Regions from separate parts of the Gordonia sp. w5E2 genome, predicted to be linked through region 1. Evidence: predicted binding sites of a transcription regulator. Region 1 holds the regulator's gene; the other holds the start of a gene.
What was found. The regulator HspR, encoded in region 1, represses chaperone genes until heat shock. The targets are predictions, from matches to a motif close to ANNTGAGTNNNNNNNACTCANNT.
Positions count from the first base shown of each region.

Region 2: the regulator HspR is predicted to act here: its motif matches at 11,268-11,290, upstream of clpB (ATP-dependent chaperone ClpB).

Region 1 covers NZ_CP144213.1:4,554,197-4,569,969, forward strand. The annotation lists gene RND64_RS20705 (FAD-binding oxidoreductase) at 1-799, shown strand, start outside; gene RND64_RS20710 (hypothetical protein) at 816-2,000, opposite strand; gene RND64_RS20715 (heat shock protein transcriptional repressor HspR) at 2,097-2,489, opposite strand; gene dnaJ (molecular chaperone DnaJ) at 2,493-3,698, opposite strand; gene grpE (nucleotide exchange factor GrpE) at 3,836-4,423, opposite strand; gene dnaK (molecular chaperone DnaK) at 4,420-6,273, opposite strand; gene RND64_RS20735 (hypothetical protein) at 6,569-6,922, opposite strand; gene RND64_RS20740 (DoxX family protein) at 7,136-7,663, shown strand; gene RND64_RS20745 (molybdopterin-dependent oxidoreductase) at 7,730-9,310, opposite strand; gene RND64_RS20750 (fasciclin domain-containing protein) at 9,512-10,180, shown strand; gene lon (endopeptidase La) at 10,275-12,611, opposite strand; gene RND64_RS20760 (hypothetical protein) at 13,042-14,418, shown strand; gene RND64_RS20765 (immunity 49 family protein) at 14,428-15,297, shown strand; gene RND64_RS20770 (MMPL family transporter) at 15,519-15,773, shown strand, end outside.
Region 2 covers NZ_CP144213.1:4,306,090-4,321,862, reverse strand. The annotation lists gene RND64_RS19530 (TetR/AcrR family transcriptional regulator) at 1-366, shown strand, start outside; gene RND64_RS19525 (SCP2 sterol-binding domain-containing protein) at 493-897, shown strand; gene RND64_RS19520 (aldehyde dehydrogenase family protein) at 925-2,436, shown strand; gene RND64_RS19515 (NAD(P)-dependent alcohol dehydrogenase) at 2,465-3,583, shown strand; gene RND64_RS19510 (long-chain-fatty-acid--CoA ligase) at 3,580-5,196, shown strand; gene RND64_RS19505 (metal-dependent transcriptional regulator) at 5,322-6,035, opposite strand; gene RND64_RS19500 (COG4705 family protein) at 6,062-6,922, opposite strand; gene RND64_RS19495 (phosphatase PAP2 family protein) at 7,236-8,045, shown strand; gene RND64_RS19490 (ABC transporter permease) at 8,080-8,835, opposite strand; gene RND64_RS19485 (ATP-binding protein) at 9,018-10,361, shown strand; gene RND64_RS19480 (response regulator transcription factor) at 10,373-11,053, opposite strand; gene clpB (ATP-dependent chaperone ClpB) at 11,374-13,926, shown strand; gene sigK (ECF RNA polymerase sigma factor SigK) at 14,076-14,645, opposite strand; gene RND64_RS19465 (dihydroxyacetone kinase family protein) at 14,833-15,773, opposite strand, start outside.

The DNA of each region.
Region 1 (15,773 bases):
GGAGACGGTCACCCAGGCGATGATGTTGACCACCGGCGTGATGCGAGGTGCGGCCGAGATGGCGTCCGGGCCGCCGACCTGGACCGCGCAGGTGGTCGAGAAGTATCGGATCACCCGCGACCTCGCCGTCGTGCGGCTCGTCAGCGACGATCCGCTGCGCTTTTCGGTCGGGCAGTACCTCGAGGTGGCAATTCCGCAATGGCCACACGAGTGGCGGCATCTCTCGCCTGCGATTCCACCCAATGAGGATGGCGAGATCGAATTCCACGTCCGCGCCGTTCCCGGTGGCGTCGTCAGTTCTGCGATCGTGTCGACGACGCGCGTCGGCGATGTCTGGAAGCTGGCGCAGCACCACGGAACACTGCACATCGAACGGGACCAGGACGTCCTCATGGTCGCGGGCGGTACCGGACTCGCTCCGCTGCGTGCGCTGCTGATCGAGATGTCGAAGCGGGCCGACTCGCCGTCGACGCACATCTTCTACGGCATGCGCTACCCCGGCGAACTCTACGATCTGGCGGTGCTGGCGCGCATCGCGTCGACCAATCCGTGGTTGCGCGTTACTGCGGTGTCGCAGGAGACCGACGACCCGTGGTGGTTGAACTCGATCGCGTCACCCGAGGAACTCGGCGTCGATCACCGGATCGGTGTGCTGCCAGATGTTGTTGCGGCAGAGACAGATTGGAGCCGCCATCAGGCGCTCGTCGTCGGCTCTCCGCAGATGGTGACGGCCACGCGTCGTCGACTCATCATCGCCGGCGTGCGGGCGAGCAGAATCCAATCCGATCCCGTGTTCTGACGGCGCCACGGCGACCTCAGTTCTCGCCTGTCCCCTGCCCTTGCTCGCCGCCGCCTTCGGACTGCCCGGGCACGGTGACAGTGACCGTGGAGGTCTCGGTGACCGTCGCGGTCTCTGTCTCGGTACCTGCCGGGGCTTCCACCGTCCTGGTGACCGTCGGCGGTCGGACCGTCGTCGTGCGGACCTCGCTCCTGGTCTCGGTCTGCGTTTCGGTGACGGCGTCGCCCTCGCGCGTGACGGTTGCCTGTTGCGGGGTGTCGGTGACCGTCACCGTGGACGGCGTGGTGTTCGGTGTGGCGCTCTCGTTGTCGTTGCTGGCGTGCAGTGCCGTCAGTCCGATTGCGCCGAGTAGAACGGCGACCCCGATCGCCGCACCCAGCGCCCACCAGCGCAGCCCTGTCGCATCCCGAGGAGCGCGCGCGGGTGCTGCGGCGGCATACGCGCCCTGTTCCGAGTCGCCTGCCGGCAACACCGTCGTCTTCGCCGGGGTGGCGGCAGCGCCCGCGGCAAGAGCGAGGGCAGGCATCTCGGCTATCGACACCGGGCGTGTGACCGCATATTCGAGCGCAGGCGCGACGCCGGGCAATTCTGCGCCCGACCCGGTGCAGACGACGGAGCTCAACCGGGAGCCGCCATCGGCGTCGAGGATCAGTCGGGCGACATCGTCGGCGCCCTGTGGATCGGTGACCGGAATCCCCTCGAGCGTCGAGTTGTCGCGGGTGTCGAGCAACTGGCCGGTGGTGTTGTCGACGAGCGCCACGCACACGCCGTCGGCGGGCTCGCCTGTACGTGCAAGGTTCACCACGGCCGTCACGCCTGCCCCGCCCGGAGACGAGCGCGCGACGGCGAGCATGGCGCCCGCGATGTCGTCGACGCTGGTGATCCGGTACCAGGGCGGCGTCGACGGTCCGGGCGTGAAGGCCTGCGCGAGGTAGTTGCGGGTGCTCGGACGCGAGCAGGAAACGATGAGGTGATCGACCTCGAACGGGACCGACTCGACCAGTTCCGTGATGGCCGCGGCCGCCGATTCGGGGAGGTAATCGGGCAGATCGACGAGATTGCTGGCCGCGATCTCGTCTGCACCGCCGGCGCCGGAGCGAATGACGACCGACGCGATCTCGTCGCCGACAACAGACACGCCCAGGGACACCGGCCCTGTTTGCCCTGCGCCTGATGCCTGCGTCCCGGTCGGCTGTGTCACCGTTGACTCCCCACGTTGCTGTGAGAAGTCAGCCTAACGTGTGCTCCCCGGCGGCCAACCGGCCGTCGGGGAGCATGGGTAGAAAACAGCGTCTGCTCAGTCCTTGCGCTTGGTGCGTCGTGGTTGCCAGACGACCAACGCGCTCGTGCGTGGGACCGGCACCAACTCGCCACCGCGGCGACCGGACTGCTCGACTTGGCTCTGCAGTTCACCGACTCGCTGTTGGAGCGCGTCGACCTGATTGGTGAGGTCGATGATGCGCTTGATGCCCGCGAGGTTGACGCCTTCCTCCTGCGAGAGACGTTGGATCTCTCTCAGGAGTTCGACGTCGCGCGGCGAGTAGCGGCGTCCGCCTCCCGTCGTGCGTTGCGGCGTGACGAGTCCGAGCCGGTCATACGTGCGCAGTGTCTGCGCATGCATCCCTGCCAGTTCGGCGGCGACCGAGATCATGAACGTCGCGCTCGAATCCTCGAAGTCTCGACTCGCCATGGCTCATCGCCCCCATCCTGCACGGGGGTCGAATCCGCTCGCCTTCTCTGCCTCGGCGTACTTCTTCAGTGCCTCGGTCGCGGCGTCGTCGAGTGTGCCCGGCACCTCGACCTTCACGGTGACCAACAGGTCGCCCGCGCCTCCGGAACGCTTCGGCACACCACGTCCACGGACACGCAAAGTGCGTCCGTCTGTGGTGTTCGGCGGGATCTTGACTCCCACCGACCCCTCAAGCGTCGGCACGGAAACCGTTGCACCGAGCACCAATTCGGAGAAGCTGACCGGCAGTTGAACCTTGAGGTCGTTGCCGCTGCGAGTGAAGATCTTGTCGGCGGTCACGTGGACGACCACATACAGGTCGCCCGACGGTGCACCGCGTCGGCCCGCTTCGCCCTGGCCTGCCAACCGAATTCGTTGTCCGTCTTCGACGCCTGCCGGGATACGCACGTTGATGGTGCGCGCCCTGACCTTCACGCCGGAGCCGTCGCAGTCGCTACACGGATCGTCGATCCGCGATCCCGTGCCCTGGCAATCCTGGCACGGCTCACTGAAACCGAACGCGCCCTGATTGCGGCTCACCAGCCCGGATCCGTTGCAGGTCGGGCAGACTCGCGGACTCGTGCCCGGCTTGGCGCCACTTCCGTGGCATGTCGTACAGGGGGCCGGGCTTGTTATGCGGAGCGGTACGGTCGTACCGACCGCGGCATCCTTGAACGACAGCGTGGTCTCGGTCTCGAGATCGTTGCCGCGACGCGGCCGCGTTGCCGTCGATGAGCGCGATGACCCTCCGCGGTTGAACAGATCGCCGAACAAGTCGCCGAAGCCGCCGCTCGATTCACCTCCGCCACCGAACAGGTCGCCGAGGTCGCCGATGTTGAAATCGGCACCGTTGCTCGTCGAATAACGAGTCCCGCCGCCGCCGGGGAACCCTCCCGGGAAACCGTTTCCGCCGCCGCGGAATTGACCGCCGGCGAACATGGCACGGGTCTCGTCGTACTCCTTACGCTTGTCGGCGTCGGAGAGCACGCTGTGGGCTTCAGACACCCGCTTGAAGCGTTCTTCGGCTTCTTTGTCTCCCGGATTGGCATCGGGATGCAGCTCGCGAGCGAGCTTGCGGTAAGCCTTCTTGATCTCTTCAGCCGAAGCGTCAGAAGCAACGCCCAGGTCCTTGTAGAAGTCGTGTTCGAGCCATTCTCGTTGTGGAGCCACCAGACGTCACCTCCTTCGTAGTTGTGTGAAGTTGTCTGGTCTTGAGTTGTGAAAAAGTCGTGGGTTGTGGCGCCCTGTTGCGCCGACGGCGCGCCGCGTCATCTCACGCGACGCGCCGTCGGAGCATATGCAGGTGATTATTGTGCACCACTGTGACCGGTCGTACTCGGCTGTGCCGAGGGATCGGTCTGCGGGTCCGGGTCGGTCACGGTGACCATCGCCGTGCGGATCACCTTGTCGCCGAGCCGATAACCGCCGCGGTAGACCGCGCCGATGACGGGTTCCGTTCCGCTGCCGTCATTTTGGACGGCCTCGTGCAGTTCCGGATCAAACGGATCGCCCGGCGCACCGAACTTCGCCAATCCCTCTGCGTCGAGTGTGGCGATCAGCTTGTCGGCCACACCCTTGAGCGGTCCGCTCTCGAGATCGCCGTGCTCGCGGGCACGGTCGAGGTCGTCGAGAACCGGTAGCAGCTTGTCGATCAGGATCTGCTTGCCGTAGGCGACGCGTCCCTGCTTCTCTTCTTCGGTTCGCCGCTTGTAGTTGGCGAACTGTGCGCGTTCACGCTGCAGGGCGGCGGTCAGTTCGGCCACCTCGGCCGAGTTTCCGCCGGTCGCCTCTTCCGAACCCGACGCGGGGTCGGCGGTCGGTTCGACCGTCGACTCCACGTCGACTGCTGCGGTGTCTGCCGCAGTCGTGTCGAGCTCGGGCTCCGGTGAGGTCACTTGGTGTCCCCGGAGTTCGGCTCGTCGACAACCTCTGCGTCGACGACGTCGCTGTCGGCGTCTGCGGTGGCACCCTCGGCGGATGCGCCGTTCTGCGACTCAGCAGCAGATGCTGCATAGATCGCCTGGCCCATCTCCTGGGACTCCGCGGACAGCTTCTCGATCGCGCTCTTGATCGCCGAGATATCGGTGCCCTTCAGGGCATCGTTGGCCCCGGAGATCGCGGCGTTGACCTTGTCCTTGACCTCGCCGGGAACCTTGTCCTCGTTGTCCTTGAGGAACTTCTCGGTCTGGTTGACCAGCGACTCGGCCTGGTTGCGGGTCTCGGCCTCCTCGCGACGCTTGCGGTCCTCTTCTGCGTGGGCCTCTGCGTCCTTGATCATCCGGTCGATCTCGTCCTTGCTCAGGCCCGAGCCCTCCTGGATGCGGATGGAGTTCTCCTTGCCGGTGCCCTTGTCCTTCGCGGTGACGTGCACGATGCCGTTGGCGTCGATGTCGAAGGTCACCTCGATCTGCGGAACACCCTGCGGCGCAGGAGCAATACCGCCGAGCTCGAACGAACCGAGCAGCTTGTTGTGCGAGGCGATCTCGCGCTCACCCTGATAGACCTGGATCTGCACCGACGGCTGGTTGTCTTCGGCCGTGGTGTAGGTCTCCGACCGCTTGGTCGGGATCGTGGTGTTGCGCTCGATCAGCTTGTGCATCACGCCGCCCTTGGTCTCGATACCGAGCGACAGCGGGGTGACATCAAGCAGCAGAACGTCTTTCACCTCACCGCGGAGCACGCCGGCCTGCAGAGCAGCACCGACCGCGACGACCTCGTCGGGGTTGACGCCCTTGTTGGGCTCCTGGCCTCCGGTGAGTTCCTTCACCAGATCGGTGACGGCGGGCATACGAGTCGAACCACCAACGAGCACAACGTGATCGATGTCGCCGACGGAGATGCCTGCGTCCTTGATGACGGCCTGGAACGGAGCGCGGGTGCGCTCGAGCAGATCAGAGGTGATCTTCTGGAACTCGCTGCGGCTCAACTGCTCGTCGAGGAAGAGCGGGTTCTTGTCGGCGTCGACGGTGATGTAGGGCAGGTTGATCGAGGTGCTCTGCGAGGCAGACAGTTCGATCTTGGCCTTCTCGGCAGCCTCACGAAGACGCTGCATGGCCATCTTGTCCTTGGTCAGGTCGATGCCGGAGCTGCTCTTGAACTTCTCCACGAGCCAGTCGACGATGCGCTGATCCCAGTCGTCACCACCGAGGTTGTTGTCGCCGGAGGTCGCACGGACCTCGACGACGCCGTCGCCGATCTCGAGCAGCGAGACGTCGAAGGTGCCGCCACCGAGGTCGAAGACCAGGATGGTCTGTTCCTTCTCGCCCTTGTCGAGTCCGTATGCCAGTGCGGCAGCGGTGGGCTCGTTGACGATACGCAGGACGTTGAGGCCCGCGATCTGACCGGCCTCTTTGGTGGCCTGACGCTGCGAGTCGTTGAAGTATGCGGGCACGGTGATGACCGCGTCGCTCACGTCTTCACCCAGGTAGGACTCGGCGTCGCGCTTGAGCTTCATGAGCGTGCGCGCGCTGATCTCCTGCGGGGTGTACTTCTTGTCGTCGATCTCGACGCTCCAGTCGCCCTCGCCCATGTGGCGCTTGACGGACCGGATGGTGCGGTCGACGTTGGTGACGGCCTGGTTCTTGGCGGGCTGCCCGACGAGTACCTCACCGTTACGCGCGAATGCGACGACGGACGGAGTGGTCCGCGAGCCTTCGGCGTTGGCGATGACAGTCGGTTCGCCGCCCTCGAGCACGGACACCACGGAGTTGGTGGTGCCGAGGTCGATTCCAACAGCACGAGACATCTGTTATTTCCTCCTAGTTTGTGGGTGTGCACCCAAGTTCTCGGTCCCCTGGTCGAGCTGACGGCACGACCGAGGGGGTTGGTCGATGCAAACCTGCGTCTGGTCGGGGACCAGAGACTTCAGCGCGTCCGACTCAAGTCCTACTGGTTGAGCCTCACCGCGTCAAGTCTACTTGAGTCTGACCGACTCAGGTTTCTCGATAGGTCCAACTGTGCACAGATCCGGGTTGTTCCCGATTCGGAGAAAAAAGTTGAGCGCAGTTCGCGCAACTATGTGGAGGTCGATGTCTCGCTGGTCACGGAGCCGGCGGCAGCGCGTCGCCCGGTAGACCTTCGGCCTGATAGACCTCGAAGGTGAAGACGCCCGCCTGCACGGCCGGGTCGTCGTTCATGATCTTGGTGACCGTGTCGACGTCGCGGTCGAAGATGCCGACGCCGTGGATGTCGGCGTTGCCGCGGATGGGCAAGACGACGGCCAGCTCGCCCGCCTTGCGCAGCGCGAGGGTGCGACGGCCGTGCTCCTTGAGGAACTGTCCGGCATCGGCCGAGCTGAAGTTCGGTCCCGAACGGAGGATCGACACCGTGTACGGCTGGGCGTACTCGAGAATCGTCTGCATCTCGGCGTCGGTGATCTCGGGCAGGTCGGGCATCTCGGCTCCTCGCGATCGCAATGGCAACTCCACAATTTAAAACTTCTCAATGGCCAGCCTACGACCGCCGGCATGCGCACGGAACCTACTCGCATGAACCGTGCGCGACGCCCGCGGACGCCCGCAATGGCTGCGTGACCAGGGACACGTGGCCGCTCGACGCTAAGCGGACTACAGTCCTCTTAGGACATATCTGTAGGAAGGTTAAGAACAATGTCGAAGAAGACAACCAACTCCCGCGCGCTCGATGCCGGTCTGCTGACCCTGCGCGTCGCCGTGGGCGCCACCCTGTTCGCGCACGGAGCCCAGAAGCTGCTCGGCTGGTTCGGCGGTCCCGGAATCGACGGGACGACCGCGGGCATGCAGCACATGGGCTTCGAGCCCGCCAAGACCTCGGCCGTAGCCGCGGGCGTCAGCGAGGCCGCCGGTGGACTCGTCGCGCTCGGCGTCGGCACCCGCGTGGCAGCAGCGGCAGGCGCCGCGGCGATGATCGCCGCCGCCGACGTGCACCGTCCCAGCGGATTCTTCGCTCAGGAGGGCGGCTTCGAGTACCCGGCCGTGCTCGGACTCGCCTCTGCCGCACTGGCTCTGACCGGGCCGGGACGCTACTCCGTCGACGCCGTCGTGAAGCATCCCCTCTCACGTGAGGGTGCAGGCATTGCCGCTCTGGTCGCTTCCGCCGCAGGCGCAGCGGGCGTGCTCACTCGCCGCAAGAAGGCACTGGCACTGAAGGTCGGCTGAGCCGAACACCAAAAGCACAGCCGCGTCGTTCGTGTTTGTGCAGGACGTCTCGCAAGTGACCCTGCGCTAGGCAACACGGACGACGCGGCTGTGCCATCCGGTGGCGCCGTCGGGTATCGGCGCCACCCGCTGGTCGGTCTGCGTCTTGCCGTCGGCGTCGGTCGCGCGGCAGTACAACGTGTGGTTTCCGGGCGTTGCACCCCAGGTCCAGCTCCACTGTCGCCAGGTGTCGGTCGAGTATTCGGTCGCGAGCGTCGCCGTGTTCCATTCACCGTCGTCGACGCGCACCTCGACCTTGCGCACGCCCCGGTGCTGCGCCCAGGCAGTTCCCGCGACGACGACCGGACCGGCGGCGATATTCGACAGCGGCGCCGGGGTATCGATGCGCGAGGCCGTCTTGATGGGCGCTTTCACGCCCCAGCCACGCTTCGCCCAGTACGACTGGGCTTGGTCGAATCTTGTTATCTCCCAATCGATCACCCATTTGCAGGCGGAGACGAAGCCGTAGAGTCCCGGAATGACCTGCCGAGCGGGATACCCGTGCTCGAGTGGCAGTGGCGTGCCGTTCATACCTACCGCCAACATCGCGTCACGTCCGTCGGTGATCGCTTCGAGCGGCGTGCCAGACGTCCAGCCGTCGACGCTCGTCGAGAGCAGCATGTCCGCGTCGGCGTGCGGTTTCGCCATCGCGAGAAGGTCACGCATCGGATAGCCGATCCACCTCGCGTTGCTCGCAAGATCGCCGCCGACTTCATTGGAAACGCACGTCAGGGTGATGATCCGCTCCTGCGCCGACATCGCCATGAGATCGTTCCAGTCGAGCGTGATCTCGCGGTCGACCATGCCGTGGATTCGCAGTCGCCAATCCGACGTCGACAACTGCGGGACCTGCAGGGCTGTGTCGATGCGATAGAAGTCCGCATTGCTGGTGAGAAACGGGGTCGCACCGTCCACGTCGACTCCTGACGGAATCGGTGGCGCAGCAGACTTTGCGCGGGGCAACACGAGTCGGGCTCGCTCCGCGATCACTCCGCCCGCGTCGGCGACGCGTCGGGCAACCACCAGCGAGACCGCGGATGCCCCTGCCACGACCGCTGCCGCGACAAGGAAGGCGCGTCGCGATGTTCCGGAACTCGTTGTGTCGTCGGCGTTTTCGAGTACTTCATCGGGACCTGAGCTAACCTTTTGCGTCACAATCGATTTGCGACCCAGCACTATGAGAATTGCAACTGCGACCACACCTGCGACAATCGCCGGTATCACGTAGCTCACGTCTGCGGTGGGACGTGTGGCCGCCGCGAATGCGCCGAACGCCGCCACGAGGATGACGAGAACGACGCCCGCCGGGGGCCGCGCCACCTGCAGAATGCCCGCCAGCATCGAGAGTAGGGCGAGAGCGATTGCGACACCGATCATCAGCGCCGGTTTGTCGTTGGTTCCGAACGTCGTGATGGCCCACTCCCGAGCAGGAGCGGGTGAGTTGTCGACGAGAAATGCGGTTACCGCCTGGAAAGGCGAGGCCATGCGAGACAAGGGAATAGCCGCCAACTCGCCTGCCGCTATACCGCCGAACACGGCAAGCATGCCGGAAACCACAGCACGAAGCCACGTTTCGAACGGCCGACGTATTTCGGATCGCTGACGCATTTTCAATCGCTGACCCATGGCCACACTCCTCACCGAAGTCAGCGTCGTCGATCGTCGACTTCTGCAGTACTTCGTTCGAGTGCCCTGCGCGGATGGGTCGTGAGATTTCTTTTCTTTCCACCCATCCGGGGTCTGGTCTCCTGCGAATGCCCTCCGAGACTCACAGCACGGTGGGTTTGTTCCTCAATGATGGGATCGATCATGGTAGCCAACAGATTTCAACGCCTGACTCTCGCAGCAGCAGGCGCCGTACTGACCGTGGGAGTGATCGCGGGATGCTCTGACGACAGCAGTTCGTCGTCGGATTCGGCCACGTCGTCGATGGCCCCGATGTCGTCGTCGGCAATGCCGATGAGCAGCGGTACCGCCGAACCGGCGTCGCTCGTGGGGCCGGGATGTGCCGACTACGCGAAGGCCAATCCGTCGGGCAGTGGCTCGGTCGAGGGTATGGCGATGGACCCGGTAGCCACTGCGGCATCCCACAACCCGATGCTCAAGACGCTGACGCAGGCGGTGTCGGGGCAGCTCAATCCCCAGGTGAACCTGGTGGATACGCTGAACAACGGCCAGTACACCGTCTTCGCGCCCACCGACGACGCCTTCGCGAAGCTCGACGCCGCGACGATCGACAAGCTGAAGACCGATAAGGATCTGCTCACCAAAATCCTTACCTACCACGTCGTTTCGGGACAGATCGCACCCGACATGATCGACGGAACACACAAGACCCTCGAGGGTCAAGATGTGACGGTCACCGGATCGGGCAACGATCTCAAGGTCAACAACGCAGGCGTCGTCTGTGGTGGCGTCAAGACCGCAAACGCCACGGTGTACATGATCGACACGGTGCTCATGCCGCCGACCATGTGATCGTTTCACCGATGAGGTTCTCTGGATAAAGCGATGGGGCGCACCGTAATCGGTGCGCCCCGTCGTGTTCAGAGGTCGGGTTGATCGACCAGGATCAAGCGGCAGTCCGCGCGGCGTCGGCGACCGGCTCGAGAGCCTGTGCGACGACGTCGGCGACATCGGCCACCGGAGTGACCGTGACGGCGTCGAGGATCTCTGCCGGGACGTCGTCGAGGTCGGCCTCGTTACGCGGTGAGATGAACACCTGCGTCAGACCGTTACGTTGTGCCGCAAGCAGTTTCTGCTTGAGCCCGCCGATCGGGAGCACGCGACCGTTGAGTGTGACCTCGCCGGTCATGCCCACCTCGGCACGGACCTTGCGACCCGTTGCCATCGACACCAGGGCCGTCACCATGGTGATGCCGGCACTCGGACCGTCCTTGGGCACCGCGCCCGCCGGGACGTGCACGTGGATCGTGCCCTCCAGGTTCTTCGGATCGACGCCGAGTTCGCGTGCGTGTGCACGGACATACGACAGTGCGATCTGCGCGGACTCCTTCATGACGTCGCCGAGCTGGCCGGTCAGTTGCAGACCGCCCTTGCCCTCGCCCGTGTCGGTGCGATTGGCCTCGATGAACAGCACATCGCCGCCCATTCCGGTCACGGCAAGTCCGGTGGCAACACCGGGCACAGCCGTACGCTCTTCGGACTCCGGCGTGAACCGGGCGCGGCCGAGGTACTCCTTGAGATCGGACTCCTCGATCGTGACAGGCGTTGTGGCCTTGCCGCTTTCGACGTTGGTCGCGACCTTGCGGAACAGCTTGGCGAGCAGTCGCTCGTACTGCCGCACACCCGGCTCGCGGGTGTAGTTGGCAGCGATCTCGCGCAGCGCATCCTCGGTCACCGTGACCTCATCGTTGGTGAGCGCGGCTCGCTCCTCCTGCCGTGGGAGCAGGAAGTCGCGGGCGATGGCCACCTTGTCGTCCTCGGTGTAGCCGTCGATCGTGACGAGCTCCATACGGTCGAGCAGGGCCGACGGGATGTTCTCGATGACGTTGGCTGTCGCGAGGAACACGACGTCGGACAGGTCGAGGTCGAGATCGAGGTAGTGATCGCGGAACGTGTGGTTCTGCGCGGGGTCGAGGACCTCGAGCAGCGCGGCCGCGGGATCGCCCCGGAAGTCGGAGCCGACCTTGTCGATCTCGTCCAGCAGCACAACGGGATTCATCGATCCCGCCTCGCCGATGGCACGCACGATGCGTCCGGGCAGTGCGCCGACGTAGGTACGACGGTGACCGCGGATCTCGGCCTCGTCGCGCACACCGCCGAGAGCGACGCGCACGAACTTGCGACCGAGTGCACGGGCAACCGACTCACCCAGCGACGTCTTGCCGACACCGGGAGGACCGGCCAGCACCATCACGGCACCGGAACCGCGTCCGCCGACGACCTGCAGCTTGCGCTCGGCACGTCGGGCACGCACCGCCAGATATTCGACGATGCGATCCTTCACGTCGTCGAGACCGTGGTGATCGGCGTCGAGGATCTCGCGGGCACCCTTGATGTCTGTCGAATCCTCGGTGGTGACGCTCCACGGCAGATCGAGCACGGTGTCCAACCATGTTCTGATCCAACCGGTTTCGGGCGACTGGTCGCTTGCGCGTTCGAGTTTGCCGACCTCACGCAGTGCGGCTTCGCGCACGTTGTCGGGAAGATCGGCCGTTTCGACGCGACCGCGGTAGTCGTCGGCACCGTCGGGCTCGTCCTCACCGAGTTCCTTGCGGATCGCGGCGAGTTGCTGGCGAAGCAGGAATTCCTTCTGCTGCTTCTCCATCCCGTTGCGGACGTCGTCGGCGATCTTGTCGGAGACCTCGGTCTCGGCGATGTGCTCGCTGGTCCAGTCGATCAGCAGTTGCAGTCGTTCGCCGACGTCCGGCGTCTCGAGAAGCTGTCGCTTCTGGACGTCGTCGAGCCACGACGAGTAGCCCGACGTGTCGGCGAGATCCGACGGGTCGGTCATCTTGTTGACCGCGTCGATGATCTGCCACGCCTCACGACGTTGCAGCATGGCCAGCACGAGCTTCTTGTACTCGGCGGCCAGCGCCTTGGTCTCGGGCGTCGCCTCGACATCGTCGACCTCGGTCACCTCGACCCACAGCGCGTTGCCGTGGCCGGTGGTTCCGGTGCCGATGTGGGCGCGCGTTTCGCCCTTGACGACGGCAGCCTGCACACCGCCGGGCATACGCCCGACCTGCACGATCGACGCCAGAACGCCATAGGTGGGATACCGGTCGTCCAGGCGCGGAGCGACCAGCAGTTTTCCGGACTCACTGGCCCGGGCCGCGTCCACTGTCGCCTGAGCAGCGTCGTCGAGAGGCACCGGCACAACCATGCCGGGCAGGACGACCAGATCAGGAACGAAGAGGACGGGCACTGAATACGTGTCAGACATTTAACCTCCAAAGTTCAGTCTGATGGACTCAACCTGGGTGGCAGGATGTTTGTTCCCGGGCAGATTTCGCCTGGGGCGGAATTTGGGGGGCGTTGAGATCTGCCGCCGGGCCCGCGCCGGCCGAACGTAGCCGCCCCGGGCTAAATGTGTGTCTTATCGAAGGATGTGGGTGCTGCAACGCCCACATCCTTCGATTGGACACACATTGAGGGGCGCGGGGGCCTAATCACTCCCCGACGCTGCGAGAACGGACCACTTTCACAGCTGCCGGAACATTTCGGGTGGCCGGACGAATCGAACCGACACATACCGATTCGACGTCACGGAAGGTCCGACAATGTCTCGAAGCACGAGTGCTCACCCACCATCGACAGCGGGGAGCCTGCTCAGATCTGGTAGACGAGCAGTGGTCGGCGTGATTCTCGCCGTAATGGCGTCGATCGCCCTGATCGTGGCGACGCCGTCACAGGCGTTTGCCGCGCCCGCACCGGACTGCTCGACGCTCCACTCGCGAGTCCAGGCACTCCAGTCGCAGGCGAACACGCTCAAGGGCCAGATCGACGCACACAACTCCCGCGCCGGCGGCGTCGACAGGACGAACGCCGGGGCCGTCGGCGCCTACAACGCCGAAGCTCAGCAACTCAACGGCCAGCGCGATGCCCTGCAGGCACAGGCCAACGGGCTGCAGTCGGAGCTTTCAGCGTGCGGTTCGAAGGAGACAGCACCGGCGATCCCGAATACCGACGGCAGCACGCCGACGCCACCTGCGCCGCCTGCGCCGGCGAAGCCAGAGGCGCCTGCGAAGCCCGCGCCCCCGAAGTCGGACGCCAAGCCCGCGCCGCAGAAGTCCGCACCCGCACAGCCAAAACCCACCGCACCGAAACCTGCGCAGCCGACGCCCGCGAAACCGCAGACCGCGGAACCCGCACCGAAGCAGTCCGCACCGAAGCAAACCACGACCGCGAAGCCGACCGGCGTCGAGCAGCGCAACGCTCCGATGCAGACCAAGGTCAACGATCCGGAGTACCGCGCGAAGTACTACCAGAAGCAGGGATCCGACGGTGTCATCAAGCGTAAGCCGGGCAGCGGCGTCGACGCGAATGGCGATCTGGTTCCGGCCATCCGCGAGAATCCGAAGAAGCCGGGGAGCTTCGTCGAATCCCACTCGTCGCCGACAGTCCGTGCCAAATTCGACGGCCCGGCTCAGCAACGCGCGCCGACCAGTACCGAATCGTCGCAGATGCGCGAGAGTGTTGCTGCCCGAAATCGTGCCGTCGGTGACGTGAAGCGACTCAAGGCCGAAAGAGCGACCCAGCAGAAGACGGACGGCAAGGTCGATCCACGGACCGAGTCCGAGCTGAAGGATGCCTACCGTCGGCAAACCACGCAGGGCGAGCAGCTCGGCGAGGCGGCGGGACGACAGGCCATCGCGCGTGACTACCCGTCGTCGAAGTACGACGTTCGTGAGCTGACAAGCGCCCGTGGACAATCGGGTGCCGGCAGCCCGGACCAGGTGTTCGTGGTGCGACCCAAAGCGGGAGGCTCCGAGAGGATGGTCGTCCAGGAGGTCAAGGGGCCGTCGTCCAAGGCGGGATCTCGGATCGGCCTCGATGGCCAACGGTACGAACAGGGAACCCGCGGCTACTTGGATGCACTGATCGACGAGATGGCCCGAAACGGCGACCCACGCGCATTGAGCATGCGGAGCGCGCTCAACCGCGGTGCACTCAGCTACCGTCTCGTGAAGGCGCGCGTGTCGGGTGACGAGTGGGCAGGCTACAGCGTTCGCAACTTCGACATCGGATAGGACGACACGATGCAATCAGTGACAAGGCACGCACTTGGCCGATCGATCGACGAACTGCGTGAATCGGCAACCGAATCAGACGACGCCCTGGTATCGCACTTCGAGGACATCAGCCTCTACCCGGAGTCGACGATGCCGACCGCGGCACTCGCGGCCACCGGCGCCGCAGCACTCCACTTTGGATCGGACCCTTCCGGGGCACGCGTCGGGACCCGCGTCGCTGCCCGACGGGCCGAGCAGATCTACCTCGGGATGTACCAACTCGCAGCGCTCCCGCCGGGCGAACCATTCGTCCTCGAGATGGACTCTGCGGGTCTGCGCAGTCAAGGCACCGGGCACAATCCCCGCGCGGTGAACGCACAGACCTGGCTCGACGCCTACTGGTGGGCGCGCGCCACACGCAACGGGACTGCACGCGAGACGCTCGACGCCGTCGACCCCGCATTGCTGACGCAGGGCAGCCGCAACGACGCGGCGATGCTCGGACTCGTCGAGGCGCTACAGGCACGCGACCGCAAAGACCCACAGTGGGCCGAGATGCTCAGCGCCTGTGTCTCACAAGTCAATACGCCAACGATTTCGACGAAGGAAGAGGCCAGGCTGCTGCAGCTGGACCTGTTCGGGGTACTGGCCACCATCGGCAATGAACCCGACGACCAGGGCAACTTCACCGAGCAGCTGACCGACGCCCTGACCGACCACCGGGCGTACTGGGGTGCCAGCGAAGAACGCAGCGGCAATCCTCGCGGCTTCTTCTCGCTCCCGCTGTTCGGCCTGTGCGCCATGGCGTTCGACGAGGGTATGACGATCGACGTCGACTCCGACTATCTGCCCGTCGAACTCATTCAGAACCCGCCCTGGATGTTCGAACTGGGCTAGAGCGCTCCGAAGCATCGCCTTCGGCGCCAACCCGCCAGCTAAATATGTGTCGTATTGAAGGATGTGGGTGCTGCAGCACCCACATCCTTCGATTGCACACACATTCAGGGCGAGGCGCGTCGACTGTGACCCCGCGCCAACCAATCCGATGTGCCGCCGTCCACGAACAGTGAGTGGGGGACACCCCGCCGGAGGCAACGGACGAATATGGAGACGGCCACGTGACAACGCTTGCACGGCTGGTGGTTCGTCATCGGTGGTGGGTTATCGCGGCATGGATCGTCGTCGCGCTCTGTGGTGCGTTCGGGGCATCCCGCGCGACAAGCGCACTGAGCTACGACTTCAGCCTCCCCGGTCAGTCCGGGTATGAGACCAACGCCGACATCACACGAGAATTCGGCTCCGGTGGCGACAATGCGCCGGTGTTGGTGGTCAGCAAGGCCGCGCCGGGCGGCAGCGTCGACGTCGAGTCCGGT
Region 2 (15,773 bases), 250 kb from region 1:
GTCGCGTTCCAGCGTGAGATCGTGCGCTTCAACGACGCCCCGTCGATGCGACGATCCCGCGACCTACGCCACGAATACCGTGATCTCGTCAAGGCCATCCTCGACGAGGGGATGAGTACGGGGGTCTTCCACGACGGCAACTCGTCGATCCTGGCGCTGCAGATCTTTGGCGGTACGCAATGGATGTGGACGTGGTTCAACCCCGCCGGTTCGCAGTCCAACGACGACGTCGCCACCACGTATGTGCTGCTGATCCTCCGAGGCCTGATGTTGTCCAGCGAAGGCATCGATGCCTTGATCGATCCGGCCGGCCGAGTCCGTGCGGCGGTGTACGAGGTCCTCGACGGGGGCGCTACGCCCAGCTGAGAGCGGTTTTCCCATACCCGGAAAGCGGGGCGTCGAAGTCTCATTGCGACTATTGACTGTACGTACGGTCAGTGAGATAGTCGTCACACATCGGGCGGCCGATCGCCGGTGAGAGAGGGATCTACGATGAGCTACTTCGCTGACGCATCCGAGGTGTACGAGTATCTCGGTGGCGTGTTCAAGCAGGCTGATGGTGTCGACGGCGTCGGGTCAACACTGCGGGCGGCCAATATTGTTCTCCGACTGGACTATTCGGCGCCCGATGCGTCGATCACCGTTGTCCTGAAGGAGCCGGCCATCGCTGTCATCGAAGGCGACAGCGAGCTGACCCCGGATGTGCGCATGTCGATGTCCGCGGACAACGGCAACAAGTTCTGGCGCGGGGAGTACAACGTCGCAGTGGGACTCGCCAAGGGGCAGGTGAAGGCGAAGGGGCCGGTGTCGAAGATCCTCAAGCTCATCCCAGCGGCCAAGCCGGTGTTTCCGATCTATCGAGATCTGGTGTCGGTGAAGGACGCCGAGAACGCCTGACGGTTCTCGCGCGAGAGAGGAGCATTCGTGACCACATCGTTGCACTATCAGATGTACATCGACGGCGACTGGGTCGACTCGGCCGTCAGCACCGACGTGATCAACCCGGCGTCGGATGAGTTGGTGGCGACCGTCGCATTCGGCAACGCCGACGACGCTGACCGGGCAGTTGCTTCGGCATTGCGGGCACACCGTAATGGCGAATGGCGGAACACGCCTCCGGAGGAACGTGCGAAGGTGATGTCGCGGTGGGTCGAGATTCTCAACGAGCGCATGGACGATCTCGTCGATCTGCATATTGCCGAGAACGGGGTGACTCGACGACAGGCAATGGCATTCCATGTCGGCTACGCGATTTCTCATCTGCAGTACTTTGCCGATCTTGCGGCGAGTTACGAATTCACCCGCAGCGGGCCGATGCTCGGCTATCCGACCACCGCAGCAGGGATCGTTCGTCGGGAGCCGTTCGGGGTTGTCGCGGGCATCGTCCCGTGGAACTTCCCGATGCTGCTGGCGGTGTGGAAGTTCGGCCCCGCATTGGCGGCAGGCAACACGATCGTTCTGAAGCCGGATGAGAAGACGCCGTTGACTCTCCTCGAGATGGCTCGCGCGGCAGACGACGCGGGCATCCCCGCGGGCGTCTTCAACGTCGTGACCGGGCCGGGTGAGGTGGTCGGTGCGCGGTTGGCCGCTCATCCTGACGTCCGCAAGGTTGCCTTCACAGGCTCAACTGCGGTGGGCCGCACCATCACCGAGCTCTCGGCCGTGAACATCAAGAAGGTGACCCTCGAACTCGGCGGCAAGGGCGCAAACATCATTCTGCCCGACGCCGATCTGTCGCAAGCGGTTGACGCGGCTCTCTTCGCCTTCTGCCTCTACCAGGGACAGGCATGTGAATCAGGTACACGCCTGCTGCTGCCGGAATCGTTGCACGACGAATTCGTCGCACGGCTCGTCGAACGCGCGGCCGCCATTCGTGTAGGTGATCCAGACGACTTCGATACCGATATGGGACCGATCATCTCGGCCGAACAACGTCAGCGCATCGAGCACTACGTCGAACTGGGTACGAAGGAGGGCGCAACACTGGCTTTCGGTGGCGCGCGCCTGACCGGAGGCGAGTTCGATTCCGGAAACTGGTTCGGACCAACGATTTTCACCGACGTCGACAATTGGATGACGATCGCACAGGAGGAGATCTTCGGTCCCGTTCTCGTCGTCATCAAGTATCGAAGCGTGGCCGAAGCGGTCGCGATCGCCAACGACAGCGAGTACGGACTGTCTGCCGGGGTCTGGAGCGAGGATATCGACGCGGCTCTCGACGTCGCGGCACAGATCGAATCGGGCACGGTGTGGATCAACGACTGGCACATGGTCAATGCGTTGTATCCGTTCGGCGGTTACAAGCAGAGCGGCAACGGACGCGAGCTCGGACCGCATGCGCTCGACGAGTACACCGAGGAGAAGTTCGTCCACGTCGATCTCGCTCGTCGTATCGAGAACAAGGTGTACGACCTTGTCGTACCGAGGGAGGACTGAGGTGTCGACGACACGGAGCTCCGGTCGGATGCGTGCAGCAGTCTTCGCAGAAGTCGGTGATGAACCGTCCATCGAAGAGGTCTACCCGACCGATCTGGAGTCCGACGAGGTTCTCGTCTCCATTGCGGGCGTTGGCATCTGCCACACCGACCTCACGGCGATCAACGGAACTGTCCCGCTGCCAACCCCTTACGTTGTGGGACATGAAGGTGCGGGCGTGGTCGAGGCCGTCGGAAGCGCAGTGACCGAATTAGTGGTCGGCGATCACGTGGTACTCACTTTCGACCACTGCCGCGAGTGCGCCAGTTGTCGATCCGGACACCCGGCGTACTGCGAGCTGTTTGCCGCGCTCAACTACTTCGGTACCCGTCTCGACGGGACGCCGACACTGCATAGTGGCGAACGGGAAGTCCATGGAAGTTGGTTCGGACAATCCTCTTTCGCCACTCACGCTGTCGCCAGTACACGGAATGCGGTAAAGGTCGACGACCGACTGCCCATCGACATCCTTGGGCCACTGGGGTGTGGTTTGCTCACCGGTGCGGGCGCGGTGCTCAACGTGCACCGGCCCAGTGAAGGGCAGAGCATCGGCGTGTGGGGGATCGGGACGGTTGGTCTGTCGGCAGTCATGGCTGCCAAGGCTTCTGGATGTGATCCGATCATCGCCGTCGACCCGAATGCCGAACGCCTGGCGGTCGCACGGAAGCTCGGGGCAACGCATACGTTCGACCCGACGGTGGTCAGCGATCTCGTGTGGGAGATCCTGCAATTGGCGGGCGGGCTCGACTACACGATCGATGCGGTTGGGTCGGGAGTCGTTGTGCGCCAAGCTCTCGAGTCGCTGCGGTCGCCCGGCGCGTGTGCCACGCTCGGTCTGCAGAAGCTCGAGAACGAGATCACCGTCGATCAAGGACATCTGTTACTCGGACGCACGCTGACCGGTGTGATCGAGGGCGATGCGGACCCGCACCGATTCATCCCCGAGCTCATCGCGCTGTGGCAAGAGGGAAAGTTCCCATTCGACGAACTGATCACCACCTACGACTTCACCGACATCGCGAGCGCTTTGGCGGATTTTCGCACTGGAACTGCCATCAAACCTGTTCTGATTCCGGAGAATTCACGCTTGGAGGACACACCCGTATGACCTTTCAGAGCCCCACCCTGCGGCACGACGTCACCTCAAAGTCGACGTACGCGGCGTCGTCGAATGACGAAGTCACGCCGATAATCGGTGTCGTCGATCGCTGGGTTGCCGAAAAGCCCGATGATCTGGCGGTGATCGATGGCGATCGGCACTTCACTTGGAGTCGGTTCCGTGAGCGTATTGAGCGCAACGCCGCTGCTCAGGTAGCGTCCGGTGTTCGGCCGGGAGATCGAATTGCATTCTTGGACAAGAACTCTGTGGCGTGCGTCGAGACCACTCTCGCAGCGTCGTTGACCGGTGCCGCGAATGCGGTCATCAACTTTCGCCTGTCACCTGCGGAGGTGGCCTACATCATCAACGATGCGCAGGCCGCTATCGTCATCACGGGGCCGGAGTTCGTCGACACCATTGCGGCGATCCGGGACGAGCTCACCACGGTTGAGCGTGTCATCGTCAGCGGTGGCCCCGACGACGAGTACGAGCGCTGGTTGGATTGTGGGAGTGAATCTTTCGCGGCGGTACCTTTCGACCCCGATGTCGCTTTCCTGCAGCTATACACCTCTGGGACGACGGGGCACCCCAAGGGGGCGATGCTCACGCACCGCAGTCTGTCGGCGCACAGTCGTGCCGCGGTCACCGGATTTCGCTTCACGGAGGACTCGGTGAGCATGGTGGCCATGCCTCTGTTTCACGTCGGAGGGTCGTCGTGGGTGCTTGCGGGTATGTCGGTGGGCGCCCAGACGGTGATCGTGCGCGAGATGGTTCCCGGTGCCGTTCTCGACGAAATGGTCGAGCGCGCAGTGACTCACGCCTTTTTTGTGCCGGCGGTCTATGGGTTCTTTCTCGCGGATCGGCGTCTGCACAAGCGGGACTATTCGGCGGTGCGATGTCTGGGCTACGGCGGTTCGCCGATGCCACTGCCCACGATTCGTGCCTGTCTGGAAGCCTGGCCGGACGTCGATTTCTATCAGGTGTACGGGATGACAGAGATGTCGGGAGTGTTCAGTGTTCTCACTCCGGCTGATCATCGCGATGTGACGCATCCCGAGCGACTGGTCTCGGCGGGTCGGGTACTGCCTGGGAACATCATCAAAGTGGTTGATCCCGATGGTAATACGCTTCCGCCGAACACCGTGGGTGAACTCTGGACGAAGTCGCAGCAACACATGCTCGGATACTGGCGTAATCCGCAGGCGACCGCAGACACTCTGGTGGGCGAGTGGTTGCGTACAGGCGATGCCGGGCATATGGATCCCGACGGTTATCTCTTCATCTCTGACCGCGTCAAAGACATGATCATCACGGGCGGTGAGAACGTCTACCCCGTCGAGGTGGAGCGCGTCGTGATCGAACACGAGGCGGTCGCCGACGTTGCGGTGATCGGTGTTCCGGACGACAAGTGGGGCGAATCGGTGAAGGCAGTGGTTGTGCTGAACGCCGACGGCGCCGTCACCGAGGATGAGCTCATCGACTACTGCCGCGGTCGGCTGGCGGGCTACAAGATACCGAAGACCGTCGACTTCGTGAGCGCGTTGCCGCGAAACTCCACCGGCAAGATCCTGAAGCGGGAGATCCGCAAGGAGTACTGGGCGGGCCGCACACTGCATACGTGAGCCTCTGTGGCTCGACGGCGCGCAGTAAATGTGTGTCTTACGTGAGGATGTGGGCGCTGCAGCACACACATCCTTCGATTCGACACACGTTTGTGGATCGGGAGACGGTCGCGCGACCGCGGCGATCAGTGGGTGTATGCATCCGCGTCCGCGGCGCCGAGCAGCGTCACACGAATCGAGGCCGCCAATTGTGTTGGAAGATCGACTGATTCGTCGCCGGACACGGACACGGCAGCGCCCTGCTTTCTGGCGACGATGGTTGCGCCCGGTTCGATGCCCGCTTCAAGCAGACGTGTGATGGCGGATTCGTCGTTGAGCACATGCTCGGAGAACGCTTGCACCGATAGCCTGGCGGAGCCTGTGTCACGTACGGCCTCGGACAGTGGGAGGCCGGGTAGCAGGATCGGGCTATCGTGAAAGCCTAGTTGCCAGAGAGCGGGTATCGGATTTCCCCAGGCATCGGTGGTTGGGTACCGCAACAGGTGCATGAGTTGAGTTTCGGTGGCTTTGTCCATGGACAGCTCCCAGCCCGACGCAACTCGGTGAGCCTGTAAGCGAGGTAGGCCGACGACGTCGACGAGCATCCTCTCGGCAAGTCGGTGCCGCCTGGTCAACGCGACGCCGAGATCGCGCCCCGCCTTGGTGGGAACCACGAGCCGCTCGTCGGTAAAGTCGAGCAACCCCTGATCTCTCATTCTCCGAAGCATTTGGGCGACAGATGCTTTGCTGTTTCCTGTGCGTTCGGCGATGCGTGCGCGACGAACCTCCACGCGATCTTCCTCAAGGTCGAAGATGGTACGAAGGTAGTTTGCGACGGTCGCCGTAACCTGTGTTGTCATCAGCGAGCATGATGCCGGTGATGAGCTTAGGAGACCCTGAGTGCGCGCTGGAGAGTCCGGGCACGAGGTGCGGAATTGTTGGGGTCGTCGGACCCGGTGAGCCAAAGGAATGCGACAAGGATGGTCGCAAGGACGAGCGATCCGATGGCGACGACACCGTCGCCGAAACCCAGTCCGATCGGCTGCGGCTTGCCGAGCCAATCAGCCACCGACGCACCAAGCGGGCGGGTGAGCACGTACGCGGTCCAGAATGCGGCGACGGCGTTGAGGTGGAGGTACTTCCAGCCCACGCCTGGCACCACCATGAGACATGCGTAGAGCACGATCGAGCCGGCGAATCCCAATCCGAGGAAGAATGCGCTCCAGTCTCCCAACGCCGTCCCGAGCGCGAAGGTCAACAGGACTGTGCCCCAGTAGAAGATCTCTCTTCGTCGCGTGGTGATCTCATGGATGTTGAGCGTGTGTTCGGTTCGGTACCACAGTGTCATCCACAGCCCGAGAGCGATCGCGTAGCCAAGACTTGTTTCCGTTGTGGACAGTCCGACGACGTGCAGCCCGTCGGCAACGACCGTGCCGAACACTGCCACTCCCGCTACCGCGAACCAATAGGTGGGTGCGTGGTAGGCACGCGACCGGAGCTGCAGCCACAAGCTCATACCCATCCAGACGACGCCCACGACCACCGGAACCGCAAGACCGAATGTCGCCAGATAGTCCGACATCGCCTCTCCCATACCGGTTGTCACGATCTTGACAACCCAGAACATGACGCCGATCGCGGGCACCTTGATGGCCAGCTGCTCGTTCAGGCCGACACGAATTCGGCTCGGCGACTTCGCTTCGGTAGGCGCCACTGACGCCGAAGCGTCGTGAGAGGACTCCGACATAGAGATTCCTATCGTAGGTTTCCGGAAGTGGGGGTTTCCGGAAGGGAGACGCGCTTGCGCGTCGTCGCGAAAGCCGCTTGTACGAAGGGTGATTGAAGGACTCCACGTCCGCGTCAAATCACCGACGCCGCCAACAGTATTGAGGCCGCGGCACGGCTGCGAATCGGACTCAGCACCGGTTAAGAAACTCAGCGCCCGTTGAGATGGCCCGCGGCTTCGTCGAACGGCGACGGCAGATGAGCCGTGTACTAAATAGCCCTTGCGCTCAGCGTGACTCAGCATCTCCACAGGGCTGCTGATCAATAGTGACATCATGTCGAGCTACATTCGCGTGTCGGGCGGATTGGCGTTAGTTCTTGTCCTTGTGGTTGCGGGTGTTGCCCTGCGCATATCTGGCGGCGGCCCACTGCCCATTGACACAATGATTATGTCGGCGACGACAAGACTTCATACGCCTCACCGGACCTCGGTCGTCGACGTCGCGATGCAGGTTTTCAGCCCGTTTGCGGTTGCCGTCTGGACTGCTCTGGCGGCGATCATTCTGCTGGTGCGCGATGCGAGTGTCCTGCGCGCCGTCATGTTGGTTGCCACAGTCGCAAGCGCCGGGGCGCTGTGTGCGACGTTGAAAGTGCTGGTGGCGCGCCCGCGTCCGCCGGTCACAGACCAGGTGGGCGTATTGGAAACCACCTATTCGTTTCCCTCTGGCCACGTGGCTGGGACTGCTGCACTGGTGGTCGCCGCGGCGTCCCTCGTAGCACGGTCGGCGGGCGGTGGTGCTCGCACTGCGTTGTGGGTGTGCGCCGTCGTCGCGGTTGTGTTCGTCTGCGCAACGCGCCTGTATCTCGGTGTTCAGTGGATGTCAGATGTGGTCGCTGCTGTTGTTGTCGCCTGCGCTGCAACGCTACTCGTGCTCCCTATCGTTGAATTGGCAGTGGCGAAGTGGTCGTCCCGAAGACGCAGCGTCCTCGTCGTGGCGATCCTGTTGGTTCTCAGTGCCGTCGCGGTGATTTTGGCAGTCGACGGTGACGGCATGTCCGATGGAGCGTCCGCGGCGCGACAGGCAGGACACCTGGCTGGTGTATGGGCCACCGAGTATGCGGAGTGGTTTTCTGCCCACCACTGATCGGGGAGGCCGGTGGCACCCCACTTCTCCTCTGTCAGACAAGATCTCGGGAAACCATTTCGACAGTGACCAACGCGGCCACTGCACTCACGGCCAGCAACGAGATCAGGACGAAGAGTTGCATGATCGCCGCCGCAGTGGTTGAGGCTCCACCCAGAACCATCCCGACGAATGCGCCCGGGATGGTGACGAGGCCAACGGAGCGGGTCTGATCCAGTCCGGGAATCAATGCTGTTGCGGCGGTGGGTCTGATGATCTCCAGTCGGGCATCGCGAGACGAGAAGCCCAGTGACAGCGCGGCTTCGACCTCGCCGCGCCGAGTGCGGAGTTCATCGTGCGCACGTTTGCCGGCGATCGACGTCGTATTCATCGCACCTCCGAACATGATTCCGGCGGTCGGGATGATCGCGATGCCAGTGGCGGGTAGTACGCCCACAGCAACCAGTGTCACGACGATCAGGATGGTGCTGGCTGCTACCGGGACGAGGCACCGGATTGTCTTCCGCACGCTCGCACGGTGTGCTGCTGACACGCGACCTGCCGAGGTCGCCGCGGCGGTGATCGCCATGACGACCACGAACACTGCCGATGCCCACAGGGCGTGGATGACTAGCGCCAATACTGCTGCCAGAGCAGCTAACTGGCAGACTGCGCGGATCGCGGCCCGTGCGGTCGCAGCGGCGAGTGCGCGATCGTTGTATCGGTTGACGGCGATCGCGATCACGGCGAGCACTGCGATGGAGACTGCCAGGGCTGGACCGAGATGGACGACGGTGTGGTCAGCTTTCACGAGCGGCTCCGTCTGCCGACTCGGGACGACCGACACACATGTGGGGCATCCTTGCTGGTAGAAGCTTAGGGGACGCTGAGTAGCGCCACTATGGATACATACGGCCGACTAGGCTTCGGAAGGTGTATCAGCGTGCAAGGACGATTCTTGGCCGACTTGTCGCCTGGACTCGTCCCGTACGCATGCGGCTCACGCTTCTCGCGACCGGTCTCGTCGCATGCGCGTTGGCAATCGCCGCGGTGATCATGGTCGAAGCACTACATCACGTGTTGCTGCGGAGTGCTGATGCCGCCACATTCGCGCGCGCAGAGCAGATAGCGAGCTCGTTGTCGGCTGAAGGTGTCGGGGGTATCGACCAGGCGCTGCTCGCGAGCGGTCAGAACATTGCGGTCGTACAGATCACCGACGAGTCGGGTGCTCTGAGGTTGGTCAACAAACCCGTCTACTCGCGACCGATGTCGCCTCCGTTGGCCGCCGGGCAGCGGTTGACGATTCACGGCGCGCACGCCACCGACACCGAGCAGGAATTCCAGGCGAGCGCCTACGGGGTCAAGACGCCGGAAGGCGTCTTCACCATCCAGGTCGGCGCGGAAGAGGCGCCCATCAATGCCACCGTTGTCGCGCTCGGGATACTGTGCTCCATCGTCTTTCCATTCGTCGTTGTCGGAATGGCCTTCCTCACTTACGTTTTCGTGGGGCGCGCACTTCGTCCCGTCGACGATATCCGCGCACGCGTCGAGGAGATCTCGGGTGGTGACCTCACCCAACGGGTCCCGGTACCCGCTACGGGCGACGAGGTGTCTGCGCTGGCCGTGACCATGAATGAGATGCTCGCCCGTATCGAGGTGTCACGAACGCAGCAACTGCAGTTCGTCAACGATGCGTCGCATGAGCTGAACAGTCCACTGACCACACTTGTTGGGCTGCTGGATCTTTCGAGTGTCAAACGCCAGCCCATCGATCCGGACACGGTCGATTCCGTGATGCTCCCCGATGCTCTGCGCCTTCAACAGATGGTTGCCGATCTCCTGCTTCTTGCCCGCGCCGATGAAAGTGGAGTGCCACTACTTCTCGATGACGTCGATCTCGACGAGATCGTCAGTGCAGAAGTCACCCGACTCGACGCGGTGACCGATCACGTCGTCGACGCTCGAATCGTTGCCGCTCGGGTTCGCGGCGACGCAGACAAGCTCGCACGCGCGCTACGCAACATCGCCGACAATGCTGCGCGTCATGCCGCGAGTCGTCTGTCGGTGACGATGTCGAGAGACGTCGCGGATCACACAGTCACGATCACGGTTGCCGACGACGGTGACGGTATCCCTGACGACGACAAAGCCCGTGTCACAGAGCGGTTCGTGCGCCTCGACGCCTCGCGGCAGCGCGGATCGGGCGGTTCGGGTCTCGGACTGGCTATTGTCTCGGAGATCGTCCGCGCCCACGGTGGGACCGTGGTGATCACCGACGCCGATGGTGGGGGAGCAGCCGTCGGCTTTCGGCTGAGCGTCGAGCAGGCCTTGGACTAGCCCGTACGCGCCTAGCCGCCTCCGTCGGCCGCCAGGCGATATCCGACGCCGCGCACAGTCTGAATTGCCTTGCACCCGAACGGGGTATCGATTCTCTTGCGGAGATAGCTTACGTAGACCTCGACGACATTCTCGTCGCCGCGATAGTTCACGTCCCAGACGGAGTCGAGGATCTCTGCTCGGGTGACCACCTCACCTTTGTGGCGCATCAGGAACTCCAGCATGCTGAATTCCCTTGGCGTCAGGGTGAGTTCGGTCTCGCCACGGGACGCGACGTGGGCTGCCGGGTCGAGCGACAGGGTGCCTGCGGTGAGCACTGCTGGTCGCTCGGGTGCGCCACGGCGGGCAAGTGCGCGCATGCGCGCGATCAACACGATGAACGAGAACGGCTTGGTCAGATAGTCGTCGGCGCCGAAATCGAAGGCGTCGGCCTGGTCGTACTCGCCGTCCTTGGCCGTCAGCATCAACACCGGTGTCCACACCTGAGAACGCCGTAGCGAGCGCACGACCTCATATCCATTGAGGCCCGGCATCATGATGTCGAGCACGATCACATCGAAGCGCTCGGAGGCGGCCTTCTCCAGGCCGAGCGCACCGTCGTGCACGACGTCGACCACCCAGCCCTCGGCCACCATCATCCTGCGGACCGTCTCGGCGACGTTACGGTCGTCGTCGACTACAAGGATGCGCACGCCACATTCACCGCCCTCTTCTTCGAACACAGTGTGCGCGATCGCCGCTGTGGAGACGCTGAGTGGCCCCGTGTGGGCCGAGGGGGCGGTAGATGTGTGTCTTACATAAAGATGTGGGCGCTGCAGCACCCACATCCTTCGATTCGACACACATTTGTCGGCCGGGGGCGCCGCCGCGAGCCATCGACAGTGACTTAAGTCACAAAACTACCAAACCTGAGCGGAATGGACTCAACTCTACTCGCGTTGAACAACTCGAGTGGCCATAATTGAGCCACAGAGACTTAAGAACGCACACGTAGAGAAAGAGGTACCACGAAGTGGACAGCTTCACCCCGACCACCAAGACACAGCAGGCGTTGAGCGCTGCCGTGCAGGCGGCGGCCGCTGCTGGTAACCCCGACGTACGTCCCGCCCACATCCTGGTGGCTTTGCTCGACCAGTCCGATGGGATCGCATCGCCGCTGCTCAAGGCGGTCGGAGTGAATCCGTCGACTATTCGCGCACAGGCGCAGGCGATGGTCGATCGGGCGCCGACGGTGTCGAGTGCCAGCGCTCAGCCGCAACTCTCCCGCGAGTCGATCGCGGCGGTCACGGCCGCCCAGCAGCTCGCGACCGAACTGAACGACGAATATGTCTCCACCGAGCACCTCGTCGTCGGATTGGCGACCGGTGATTCCGACGTCGCCAAGCTGTTGCATGACAACGGCGCAACCCCGCAGGCGCTGCAGGAGGCGTTCGTCGCTGTCCGTGGCACGGCGCGCGTGACATCCGAAGACCCCGAATCCACCTATCAGGCGCTGGAGAAGTACTCGACCGACCTGACCGCGGCTGCCCGTGAGGGCAAGCTCGACCCGGTCATCGGGCGCGACTCCGAGATCCGTCGTGTGGTGCAGGTGCTCAGTCGTCGTACCAAGAACAACCCGGTGTTGATCGGTGAGCCAGGTGTCGGCAAGACCGCCATCGTCGAGGGGCTCGCTCAGCGCATCGTCGAAGGCGACGTGCCGGAGTCGTTGCGCAACAAGACCGTTGTCTCGTTGGACCTCGGATCGATGGTCGCGGGCGCCAAGTACCGCGGCGAGTTCGAGGAGCGGTTGAAGGCCGTGCTCGACGAGATCAAGGGATCGGCCGGACAGGTCATCACCTTCATCGACGAGCTGCACACCATCGTAGGTGCCGGTGCCACAGGCGATTCCGCCATGGATGCGGGCAACATGATCAAGCCGATGCTTGCTCGTGGTGAGCTGCGACTCGTCGGTGCCACGACCTTGGAGGAGTACCGCAAGTACATCGAGAAGGACGCCGCACTGGAACGTCGTTTCCAGCAGGTGTACGTCGGCGAGCCGAGCGTCGAAGACGCAATCGGTATCCTGCGTGGCCTGAAGGAACGGTACGAGGTGCACCACGGTGTGCGCATCACCGACTCCGCATTGGTCGCTGCCGCAACACTTTCCGATCGCTACATCACCTCGCGCTTCCTGCCCGACAAGGCCATCGACCTCGTCGACGAGGCGGCGTCGCGCCTGCGAATGGAGATCGACTCGCGCCCCGTCGAGATCGACGAGGTCGAGCGTGTAGTCCGACGCCTCGAGGTCGAAGAGGTCGCGCTCGAAAAGGAGCACGACGAAGCGTCGAAGCAACGTCTGGAAAAGCTGCGTCAGGAACTGGCCGATCAAAAGGAGAAGCTCAACGAGCTCTCCGCGCGCTGGCAGTCGGAGAAGACCGCCATCGACGCCGTTCGCGACACCAAAGAAGAGCTGGAACGCCTTCGCGGAGAAGCGGATCGCGCTGAGCGTGACGGTGATCTCGGCCGCGCCGCCGAGCTGCGCTACGGCAAGATTCCGGGCTTGGAGAAGGAGTTGGAGGCCGCGATCGAGAAGACCGGCACCGACCCTGACGAAGACGTGATGCTGCAGGAGGAGGTCGGCCCCGACGACGTCGCACAGGTCGTGTCGGCGTGGACGGGCATCCCCGCGGGCAAGATGCTCGAGGGTGAGACCGCCAAGCTGCTGCGCATGGAAGACGAACTGGGACAACGCGTCATCGGTCAGAAAGACGCTGTCGTCGCGGTCTCCGACGCCGTGCGGCGTGCACGCGCAGGCGTCGCCGATCCGAACCGGCCGCTGGGATCGTTCCTGTTCCTCGGACCGACGGGTGTCGGCAAGACCGAGCTGGCCAAGGCGCTGGCGGAGTTCTTGTTCGACGACGAGCGCGCGATGGTGCGCATCGACATGAGTGAGTACGGCGAAAAGCACGCCGTCGCAAGGCTTGTCGGTGCACCTCCCGGCTACGTCGGCTACGAGCAGGGCGGTCAGTTGACCGAGGCTGTGCGGCGTCGTCCGTACACGGTGGTCCTCTTCGACGAGGTCGAGAAGGCTCATCCCGACGTCTTCGACATCCTGCTGCAGGTTCTCGACGAAGGACGCCTGACCGACGGTCAGGGCCGCACCGTGGACTTCCGCAACACCATCCTCATCCTGACGTCGAACCTCGGTTCCGGCGGCGACAAGGACCAGGTGATGGCGGCAGTGCGCGCGGCCTTCAAGCCGGAGTTCATCAACCGACTCGACGACGTCGTGATCTTCGACGCGCTGAGCCCGGAGGAACTGGTGTCGATCGTCGACATCCAACTCGGCCAACTGCAGAAGCGGCTCGCACAGCGTCGCCTCGAGTTGCAGGTCACGCCCAAGGCCAAGGAATGGCTCGCCGAGCGGGGATTCGATCCGCTCTACGGTGCGCGTCCGCTGCGTCGCCTGGTGCAACAGGCCATCGGCGACAAGCTCGCCAAGGCGTTGCTCGCCGGTGACGTCCGCGACGGCGACGTCGTGCCGGTCAACGTGAGCGCCGACGGCGACGGGTTGGTTCTGGACTGACCGCCACAGGATTGACACGCCAGCAGCACTGACACGCCCACACGGCTGACACGCCGACAGGCCAGAAAGGTCCCGACCCATTCTTGGGTCGGGACCTTTCTTTTGTGAGGGGGCCTTGCGGTTTGGGGACTCTGTGCGCGTGCAGGTGCTCAGGCGGCAGGAACCGCCGCGATGTGCGGCTCGAGACGCTTGAGGGCCTGCCGGATGCGTGACTTCGCGGTGGGTAGCGCGACGCCGAGTTCGTCGGCCACCTCGCGGTAGGTCATACCGCGGAAGTAGGCGAGCTCGATGGCTTCGCGCTGCAGTTCGGTCAGCCGTGAGAGCAGGGATCGCACCTCGCGAACGGTTTCGCGACGCTCAGCCGATTCGCTGACGACGTCGTGTTCGATCCGTGTGGACTGTTCGGCTGTGCTGTAGACGTGAAGTCGACGCTTTGCCGCGGTCTCCGAGCGAACCCGGTCGACGGCTCGTCGGTGCGCGAGCGTCATCAGCCACCCGAGCGGCGAACCCGACTCCGGGTCGAAAGTGTGCGCCGACCGCCACACCGTGAGGAAGACCTCCTGCGTGGTTTCCTCGCTGAGGCCGCGATCGCGCACGATCCGCAGAACCATGCCGTAGACACGGTGACTGGTTTCGTCGTAGAAGGCGGCGAAGGCGTGCGCGTCTCCCTCGGCGATGCGGGAGAGCAGTGCAGACAGGCGTCCCGTTGAATCACTCATGTCGAGCTCCTGTTGTCGTAGTGCGCAGCGCCGACTTCTCGACGTGGGCTAAACGCTAGGTCTTCGGAGGCGAAGACCGTCAGGGGCAACGGCGGATTGCGACGAACTCGAAACCGAGGGCACTCGCGGTCACGAAGTAATAACGCGACGGGACGTTATAGGTTAACGATTTTCATGGATGAACGCGTCAGTCGTCAGTCAGAGCTTGATAGAGCCAGGAAACGACGAGTGCACCCGGGTCGACGACGCCGCGCGCATTCTCGCCGACGTAGCTTGCTCGACCCTTCGTTGCGGTTGTGTCACGCGTGGATTCGGCGCCATCAGCAGCCTTCTGGGCGACGTCGGCGAGAGAGTCGCCATTCTCCAACGCGTCGACGGCCGGGCTGAGAGCGTCGACCATCGTGTTGTCACCGACCTGGGCGCCGCCGAGATCCTGGATCTCTGCGAGCGCATGCGAGGAACCCTCGCGGATCGCGGCCTCGACGTCGTCAGTCTCGGTGAAGGCGTTGGCCAACTCGCGGAATAGCACGCCGAAGATGACGCCGGACGTCCCGCCGGACCGGACGAGATACGACGTGCTGATGGCGTTCAATACCTGGCTGTCGGTACCGCGCACCGGAAGGCTGAAGTGCGACAGCGCGGCTTCCATGTTGGTTCCGAAATCGCCGTCACCTGCCTTTTGGTCGAGCTCGGTCAGGTCGTCGATCGACTCCTGGACGTGTCGGACGAAACGTGTCAGCCACTCGTTCTCGGCTCCGTCGTCTGCGGAGTCCGACGGTTCGGCGAACGTGGTGTCGCTCAGCGGGGCAGTACCACGCGCCGGATTGGCCGCCCATCCCGGCGCGGTGGTCGGGGCGTCGAAGAGCGACACGATCTCGTCGTCGGCTCGCAGCAGGGTGATCGAGACGCCACGCATGTCGAGGGCCGTGACGAATGTTCCGACCATCGGCCTGGCGATGGAGATCCCGCGACGATCAAGATCTGCGACGACCTCTCCGAACACGAGGTCGAGTTCGAGTGGGTGGGCGGCGCCCAAGCCGTTCACCAGGCAGATCACTTCCTCGCCGTGGGTGAGTGAGAGTGCGTCGACCAGCGGGTCGACCATGCGATTGACGAGTTCACGGGCAC